One region of the Paenibacillus sp. V4I9 genome, then DNA from elsewhere that is predicted to be linked to it. Evidence: riboswitches for the same ligand, from Rfam matches in the RefSeq annotation. Region 1 holds a riboswitch; each other region holds the start of a gene.
What was found. A riboswitch is a leader RNA that binds a small molecule or an ion and turns the genes downstream of it on or off. The one in region 1 is predicted to bind cyclic di-GMP.
Positions count from the first base shown of each region.

Region 2: linked by a shared signal. The riboswitch ahead of QFZ81_RS34795 (IPT/TIG domain-containing protein) and the one ahead of QFZ81_RS36795 (hypothetical protein) in region 1 are both predicted to bind cyclic di-GMP.
Region 3: linked by a shared signal. The riboswitch ahead of QFZ81_RS34395 (PilZ domain-containing protein) and the one ahead of QFZ81_RS36795 (hypothetical protein) in region 1 are both predicted to bind cyclic di-GMP.

Region 1 covers NZ_JAUSZE010000001.1:7,983,264-7,986,358, reverse strand. The annotation lists gene QFZ81_RS36800 (stalk domain-containing protein) at 1-982, opposite strand, end outside; gene QFZ81_RS36795 (hypothetical protein) at 1,183-1,425, opposite strand; cyclic di-GMP riboswitch class I at 1,471-1,565, opposite strand; gene QFZ81_RS36790 (S-layer homology domain-containing protein) at 1,838-3,095, opposite strand, start outside.
Region 2 covers NZ_JAUSZE010000001.1:7,549,076-7,552,170, forward strand. The annotation lists gene QFZ81_RS34790 (IPT/TIG domain-containing protein) at 1-1,608, shown strand, start outside; cyclic di-GMP riboswitch class I at 1,607-1,740, shown strand; gene QFZ81_RS34795 (IPT/TIG domain-containing protein) at 1,810-3,095, shown strand, end outside.
Region 3 covers NZ_JAUSZE010000001.1:7,459,829-7,462,923, forward strand. The annotation lists gene QFZ81_RS34380 (hypothetical protein) at 24-584, shown strand; tRNA gene QFZ81_RS34385 (tRNA-Arg) at 625-698, opposite strand; gene tadA (tRNA adenosine(34) deaminase TadA) at 837-1,274, opposite strand; cyclic di-GMP riboswitch class I at 1,553-1,640, shown strand; gene QFZ81_RS34395 (PilZ domain-containing protein) at 1,743-2,477, shown strand; gene ychF (redox-regulated ATPase YchF) at 2,556-3,095, shown strand, end outside.

The sequences.
Region 1 (3,095 bases):
GACCGCTCACGTTCACTTCTCGGAGAAATATATTACCGTCGTCACCTCTGAGCACAACCTGATTATTGTAAATACCGACGAGTGAGTTTACGGAAGCCTTGTCTACTAAGATGTGCGCTTCGCTATAGGCAAGATCTGCTACGGCAATCTCATCATTGTCATTCACCGTTTGATGCCAAGCCGAGATATGATCACCAATAGCAATGGGAGCTTGGCTTTTCGGCGCTGCATCGGATCTAGCTAAGAGCTGGGGAAGTGCGTCATCATGATCGGTTTGCTGTGATCTGGTCTCATAACCACCGGCATTCATTTTCTGCAGCCAAACCGCGGTCTTTCCGTTAAAAGCTGGACCGTAAAATGTATCTACATAACCGTCAGTCGGTTTCGTTAGCTTGCGGGTTTTCTCGGTAGCGATATCGTAAAGCTGAAGATCTTTGGAGGGTAATTGGACATACAATATTTCCCCCTCCGCAACCACAGCATTTATGCCCTGACCAACCCTTTTGTTGGTCTTACTCGCTATATCATAAACATAAATAAAATTGTCGCTCTTATTGGGGACAGCTACATAATGACCGTCCGTCGTTGGGGATTCGTACGTACCGGGGGTAGATGCTATGTTCAAAGATTCACCGCTACGAATATTGAGCAATATGAGATCCTTCTGACGATGAACATAAGTAACATAATCCCCTCCGACATCTGGTACCGACTTGACACCACTCGTGTCCGTCAGCTGCTTGGCTTCGCCAGTTACTAGATTACGGTAATAAAGCTGATCTTTTCCCGAGTTGTCCTGGGCTTTCCAGACCATGTCGCTGCCAGAAATGTTAACGAAACGATCAGGTGCCTTATACATGGTTGGGGTATCTTTCGTACTATACATCAAAGTAGCCTGTGCTGAGTTTCCCCCTCCGTAATAAGTGATAAATCCAATCAGCACGCATATGGCTACAAGTCGTTTCAAATGTAGTCTCATCATAGCTCACCCCGATTTCCTTCATTTTGGAATATAAAAAAACAACCATCTCGAGCGACCCGGCTATCATTTCCCAAGTGGATTGACCGCTGATTCTCGCTTTTTCGTATGAGCACATAGGTGATTTCCAAAAATGACCAAAATGCTAATTCCAACTAATATGTATTCAAAAGAGTAATTGAAACTAGAAGCTAATAAAAATTTTAAGAAGCAAAGAAAGTTTTGTCCGGAAAACCATCTCCCTCTGCATAACATCTTGCAATAGCTGAAGCAGCCTTCATGAACATATGGTCTTTAGTTGTTCCCGGGACTCTCTCTAGCTGCCGAAATTCTTCATTAAGTAGATTAAATTCAATTTCACCCAAACTTTCTTCCGTTGGACCAAATTTGTATATGACCTTTTCGGCATCGTCGAATACTTTAATCAGCATAAGATATGTTGCCATTTTGGGACCCTCCTTTCTTTTTGGCAATAAAAAAACAAGCCCCTAAAGAGTATCCCGGCTATCATCCCATGACATGTGACTCATGGCTTAGACCCGTGGCTTTGCGTCTCCACCTTTCGATGGATTTGCCTTTGTTCATTATTGCTTGATATTAGGTGTGTTTCACTCATTTTAGCTAGTCGTAAAGAACTACTATTTCCCATGGTATTCCATAAAATAATATAATTCAACATATTTCTACAGGAAAGAGGCAACCCCTACGCAAAGTGTGTGATTTCTCACAAAAAAGGCCAACCAGAGTACTGGTTGACCTAGGAGATCCCATAAAACAGTCAGTTTAGTTGAATAAACAGATGAACTGGAATTTCACAATTACTCGACTGAACAGATACACGCACGGGTTATTATTATTTTACTTCTGTATAGACAATAACGCACCATTTACGTAATAATACAGCATTCCGTTCTGATCAAAGAAGACTTCCGTTGCTGTCCCCAGCGCCAAAGTATCAACCTTCTGATATGTCGCCGCACTGTATATCCCATTTTTACCAACCAGCAGCTCTCCGGTAGCATTCGCAGCATAAATCGGTTCTGGCAATGTACTGATTACCTGCGTAACATCATTGAGATTAAGGACCTTATTCTTTACGACTAGTTTCCCTTGACGTTCCAACAATAGAACCGGAGTATCCAAGGGATCTCTCAAGAAGTTCGGGTAACTTAGGTTGGATTGGCCTGACTTGGTTACGCTATTACCACTAACGGAATATGCGAATACGTTTGAACCGGCACTTCCCGCATTCCAGCCATACTGATACCATGTAAAGAATCTGCTCTTATCGCTAGAGAAAGCCAGATCGCCAACCCCTTTGATCACAGTTCCGTAGTTTACGGCTGCAAAGGTAGTCGAATTGAACGCAAGCAGCGTCGGCTCCCAATCACCCATCACAACATATAGAATCCCGGATTTATGGTAGATATGTCTATGAGCGATGTCACCGGAATCAACAGTTGACGTGTATGCCAAGTGCCTTACAATTTGTAAATCAGATAGGCGCACTTCCGTTATGAGCTTATTTAGATCATCATTCACGATAAAGAGACTTGAACCGTCTTCCGATAATGTAAGACCGGACGGACGATATGGAAGCTTGACCGTGTTTACAATCGTCTGTGTTTGAAGATCAACCACATATAGATTGCGGAACGCTTCGTCGATTGCATAAGCTTTTTTGTTTACGGAATTGTAAGCAATGTCAACAACTCTGCCGTCCAACTGGACACCAGAAACCGCAACAGGGGCAATCGCTTCGATTGAATTCTTTTCTACGATTTCGACGATATTCTTTCCGTCTAGCGTAGATACAGCAGTCAATCGATCGGTATCATTAAATACATTCTTGGCTGTACCGTCCAAGTGATAGAGGCCATTTTTCTTAAAATTGCTGTAATCATAGACTTGTACCTCGTTGTTCTTCGTTGTGTAAAACTTGTTATTGTTATTTGACAGATCAAAAGCAATACCGTCATATGCTTGTCCAAGTCCGTATACATATTTCATATCGTCGTACTTATTGCTTGTTGCCATAAATACGTTGCCGGAACCGTTAAAGATGTAGGCACCGTCCGGAGAAATGGTAAAGTTCGTCGACATCGCATAATCGCCA
Region 2 (3,095 bases), 430 kb from region 1:
AACCCGGATAGTCAACAAGCGTCAGCCTCTTACCAATATAAAGCTGATCCAATTGTCGCGGTCATAGATCCAAATAATGGGCCTTTGGATGGCGGTACGCTTGTGTATGTGACAGGGAACTATTTTATGAGCGGAATCTCTGTATTGTTTGGTGATAAACCTGCATCGGTAATCTATATGGATTCAACATATTTGAAAGTAACATCCCCGAAGGCAACAACGCCTGGTCCAGTTGACCTTACGTTTACGAACCCGGATGGAACGAATGCTGTTGTTTCTGGAGGATTTACGTACAATGAACCTCCGAAGACAGATCCGGAAATTACGTCAGTTACACCAAACACAGGTGTTATCACTGGCGGAAACCAGGTCTATGTAAACGGGAAAAACTTTAAGTCTGGTATGACAATATTTGTAGGTGGAAAACAAGCGTCTACTACATATGTATCAGCAACGCAATTTTTAATCACTGTTCCAGTAGGTGATAGTGTTGGTGCAGTAGATGTTTCAGTAGCGGATTTGAACAATAACTTATTCACGCTGACAGGTGCCTATACCTATACCGCTGTTCAGTATCCGATACCAACCATTACGTCGATTGTGCCAAATACCGGACTTGTTGCAGGTGGTGAAACCATCTATGTAAACGGCACGAATTTTGTAAATGGCATCTCACAAGTAACAATTGGCGGAAAACCTGCTTCTACAACCTACATGAGCAAAACAAGCTTGAGAGTAATAGTTCCGGCTGGAGATGTACCTGGAAAAGTGGATGTGAAAGTGACTAACGATACGAATGAAGCTGTTCTTACCCAAGGCTACGAGTATACGCTCCCGGCTATTAAACCAGTAACCTTAACGTCTGTTTCTCCTAATCAAGGGAAAGTTACGGGTGGAGATATCGTGTATATCTACGGTTCGAACTTCATTTCCGGTGCAACTGTAACATTTGGTTCAAACATTGCTAGCAGTACCTATGTAAATGCTACGACAATTAAAGCTACAGCACCAGCTGCTGCAGCAGCTGGAAAAGTTGACGTAACCGTAACGAACCCGGATGGTGGTACCGCTACCCTACCGCAAGGTTACCAGTACACGATCGTTACACCGACAATTACAAGCTTGTCACCAAACCATGGTAACAAAGCAGGTGGAGATGTTATCTACGTTAACGGCACAAACTTTGATAGTGGAGCGAACGTAACGATAAACGGTGTGAACGCGTCTGTAACTTTTATGAATAGTACAAGTTTGAAAGTGACAGTACCAAGCAGCCCGACAATAGGAGTCGTACCATTTAATGTCACGTTATCGAACGGACAGTCAGCATCGACAACCTTTACTTATGATAATGGACCGGTCCTTCCGGCGCCAAAGATCACAAGTATGTCGCTGACTACTGGTTCTGTCGGTTCTCTTGTCTATGTTAATGGTTTAAACTTTGCTAGTACGTCGAAAGTGTATTTTGGTGGAGTTCAAGCTACAAGCGTATATATGAACTCGAAGAGTTTAAAGGTTAATGTACCAAGCGGTTCCGGTGTCGTTAACGTCACTGTCGTCAACGCTGATGGACAAACAAGTAATGCTGTCTCATTTACAATTAATTAAATATATTTGGCAAACCTATAGAAATGTAGGGACGCAAAGCCATGGGTCTTCAATAGGACTAAGAATGTAGGGACGCAAAGCCATGGGTCTTCAATAGGACTAAGATACTATTAAGATTGCCAGGTTGTGAAGTGTTAGAAAACACAACAGCATCCTGCTGTTGTGTTTTCTTTTTTAATTAAATGAGAGGAGAGAAGTAACATGATCAAATTTAAAAGATTACTAGGAGCTTTTTTAGTAGTATGTTTAGCAGTAATGCCCCTCAACACGGTTTTAGCAGACGAGGTGCAGGCAGGTGAAGCGAAGAACATTTTTGATTATGCCCTTTTTGCAGGAGATCCGAATCAAACATTCTCTTTAACAGGCTCAGGTAATAGTATCAATGGTAAAGCTCACATTAACGGGAACGTCGTGGTTGCCGGAAGCAAGAATAGCATTGATGTATTGGAATATGTAAATTCATTTAAGTCATCTGGTAGCAATAATACATTTAACTCGAAAGTCAAGTCTGCACCTATGGGGATGTTTCAGTTAAATGCCGATGAATACAAGCAAAAAGCAACAAAAGTGTATAGTGGAAAAACAAACTTTTCTGGAAGCAGTACAAAAATAAATGGAGTAATTTTTGTGGACGGTGACGTCACAATATCCGGAAGTCGGATCAGTGGAATCGGGACTGTTTTCGCTACCGGAAGCATTAAAATCAGCGGGTCAGGATTAAAGTATGATTCAAGCAATGACTCCGTTGCCTTCTACTCGTTAAAGGATATTGAAGTTTCGGGAAGCAATAGTGAGTATAATGGAATTTTCTATGCACCTTACGGCTCAATGAAAATAACCGGAAGTAAAAGTACTTTCTTCGGGTCATTGGTAGCCAAAGAATTCCATATTTCTGGTTCCAACTTAACTGTGAACTGTCCGAACCCGAAACCAACACCAGAACCGACACCAGCGCCAACGCCAGAACCGACACCAGCGCCGACACCGGCACCAACACCGGCGCCAACGCCAGAACCGACACCAGCGCCAACACCAGCGCCAACACCGGCGCCAACGCCAGAACCGACACCAGCGCCAACGCCAGAACCGGCACCAACGCCAGAACCGACACCAGCGCCAACACCGGCACCAACGCCAGAACCGACACCAGCGCCAACGCCAGAACCGGCACCAACGCCAGAACCGACACCAGCGCCAACACCGGCACCAACGCCAGAACCGACACCAGCACCAACACCGGTACCAACACCGGTACCAACGCCAGAACCGACACCAGCGCCAACACCGGCGCCAACGCCAGAACCGACACCAGCGCCAACACCGGCGCCAACACCAGAACCGACACCGGTACCAACACCGGCACCAACACCGATTCAAGCACTAACGATAACCGCAGTGGCTCCTAATTCGGGATATGTAACGGGTGGAGATATTGTATATGTAAACGGCACGGGATTTGTATCTACGTCGCAAGTATTGATCGGAGG
Region 3 (3,095 bases), 520 kb from region 1:
CCGTGGAATTTATGTCGAGGAGCATGCTCAGTATTGGAGGACTAGGGCTACTTATAGCCGTTCTGCTCTCTTGGTTCGCATCCAAACGGATTTATCAACCGATAGTGCGGCTCGTGAATGTCATCAATGATTACAAGACAACGCAAGAAAGCCAAGAGGATGAACTAGCATTTATCGAGAGAGAGTGGAAGCATTTAAGTCAGGAGAGCAGAGCGCTGGAATTGAAACTTGACCAGGCCTACCCTGCACTCAGGTCAGCGTTCCTCTTACAGCTGGTTCAAGGTCATTTCTACTCCTTAAGCGAGTCTGAGTTGAGAGGACGATTGGAGAGCTTCGACTGGAAGACGGAGTCACAGTGGTTCGCTCTGCTGCTGGTGCAGATTACCGGTTTTGCGAAGGAGGATGGCAGATTCCTAGAAAGTGAGGAGCAGTTGGTCACCTTTGAAGCAGCGAATATTGCCCAGGAAATGGTTCGGATGCGAAATCAATCTGCTGAGATTATCAACTTTCAGGATATGACAGTAGGTATTCTTCTCTCCAGCAGCGTATTTCTAGAAAATAATAAACGCCAGGTCAGCGGCTAATAACCGTTACCTGGCGTTTTCATTGAGTTTTGAAAGGTTACGCGCCCGAGATGATTCGAACATCCGGCCTACAGTTTAGGAAACTGTTGCTCTATCCTGCTGAGCTACGGGCGCATGGCAAGAATTATGATAGCACGAAGGCTTTCGTCGCGCAACCTTTTGGGCGGTCGTATTTCTTAGTGACAAGGAATGTATACGTTGAATAAACTGGCTGAGTTGGCAGCAGCGATGCAGAATTAGAGGCAGGAAATTCTAAGCTTTACCGCGTAATTTACGGAAAAATTGGGTCAACATCGTCGAACACTCTTCTTGCAAGACGCCGCTAACGACATCGACACGGTGATTGAACCGGTCCTCTTGCAGCAAATTCATGAGCGTTCCGGCACAGCCGGCCTTCGGATCAATGGTTCCGTAGATGACCTGCGGAATCCGCGATTGCACAATCGCGCCCGCACACATCGGGCAAGGCTCTAGAGTGACGTAGAGCTGGCAATCCAAAAGCCGCCAGGCTTGCAGATGTTCGCTCGCTTGTTTGATAGCGATCATTTCGGCATGAGCGAGAGGATCTAGGGTTGTTTCACGCAAATTGTAGCCGCGGCCGATGATTTGACCTTGATGGACAACGATAGCTCCAATCGGTACTTCTCGGATGGCTTCTGCTTTGAGAGCCTCTTGAATTGCTTCTTTCATCCAGGGGATATGTTCATCCACAGGGGGACACCTCGCTAATATATTTTTATCCACATGTGCATAACAATCGAACATTCATTCCGTTGTTAACAACCTGTGGATAGCTTTGTGGATAACTTAAAAAGCTGTGGATATTTAATCTTTCTACATTACATACAACAAAAAGAACAGCTATGCAAGGAATTTTGTTGATAATAGCAACTGTGCTAGGTATAATGATAGATATTAGTAGGTCTTTTAGACCATATAGTACGTGATAGGTATAAATAAATAGCAAGGTTCGACAATGGCAAACTTGTTGAAAAGCAAGGACGCAAAGCTGAGGGTCTACGGTTCCATTGGAACTATGGCAGCCTGGTTACCGAAAATCGATGCTTTTTTTGATTGAGGTAATAGGCTGCTCCTACATAAGGGGCGGTCTATTTTTATATAGGGAATAACTTGAGTAAGGAAGAGGTGCTGATTATAATGGCCAACGGGTATAACGTCATGAAATATTACGGAAGCAAGGAGGGGTATGACGCTGACGTGCTAATTGATAGTAAGGCTGTTTTGGGAAAGGACGATTTCGTAGCCACTGGCGTACTAACCTATGCACTCGGAGACATTATTGAGGTGGAATTACCGGAATACGATGTCTTTCAACTTGGTGATAAAGCGAAAATGACGGTTTATACCAAATCCGGCTTGTTTGTGATGAATACAACCGTTGTTGCCAAAGAATTCGGCTCCGTCATTGTCATTAATCCACCTGAAAATCGTAAGAAATTCGCAGAAAAACGGGAATTCCCACGTGTGGATGTGAAACATACAGGTCTCTTATTCGGACTTCAGGATATGAATAAAAGGAATAAACATCAATTTGAAAACCCACTTGGTATTTCAATCAAAAATATATCCATCAACGGCTTAGGATTTACCATTAATGATAATTCTATGATTGATAAGATTGTTCAAAAGCATTCACAGCTCGAAGTTGAGCTGGATTTGGGCTTTACGGTGCCTTGTTCGATGGAAATTGTAAGAAAAGAAAAGGTTGAAAATGGTTTTTATTATGGGGCCAGTTATATCGACATTCCGCAAGAGAAAACCAATGCTTTAAGGGGTTTTATCCTTACGAATCAGATCGAAACTTACTTCGTACAGAAGCGGGAAGCGCAATTTAAAAGAGCAACGGAAAAAAAGTCTGCGGCGAATCAATAGCCTTCAGGCTTTTTTTTGCGTTCCAAGTGCTATATAATAAGAAGGATGATTTTCGAAAATTAAGGAGTTGTAACTACAATGGCTTTGAAAGCAGGTATCGTCGGTCTACCGAACGTAGGAAAATCGACATTGTTTAATGCAATTACACAGGCGGGGGCAGAATCTGCGAATTATCCGTTTTGTACGATCGATCCGAATGTTGGGGTAGTTGAAGTACCAGACGAGAGATTGCAGAAGCTGGTAGAGATCGTTGTGCCTAAGAGCATTGTCCCGACAGCCTTTGAATTCGTTGATATTGCGGGTTTGGTAAAGGGTGCGAGCAAAGGTGAAGGGCTTGGAAATAAATTCTTGGCACACATTCGTGAAGTGGATGCCATTGTGCATGTTGTTCGTTGTTTTGAAGATGATAATATTACCCACGTTTCCGGTAAAGTGGATCCGATCGGCGATATCGAAACGATTAATCTTGAATTAATTTTGGCAGATATTGAGTCGGTAGAAAAGAAGATCGAGCGTTCGCGCAAAAACCTCAAGGGCGGCGACAAAAAGGTTGTTGCTGAAGTGGAGTGTTTAGAGCGTATTAAAGAAGCGCTTTATGAAGATAAACCAGCACGGAGT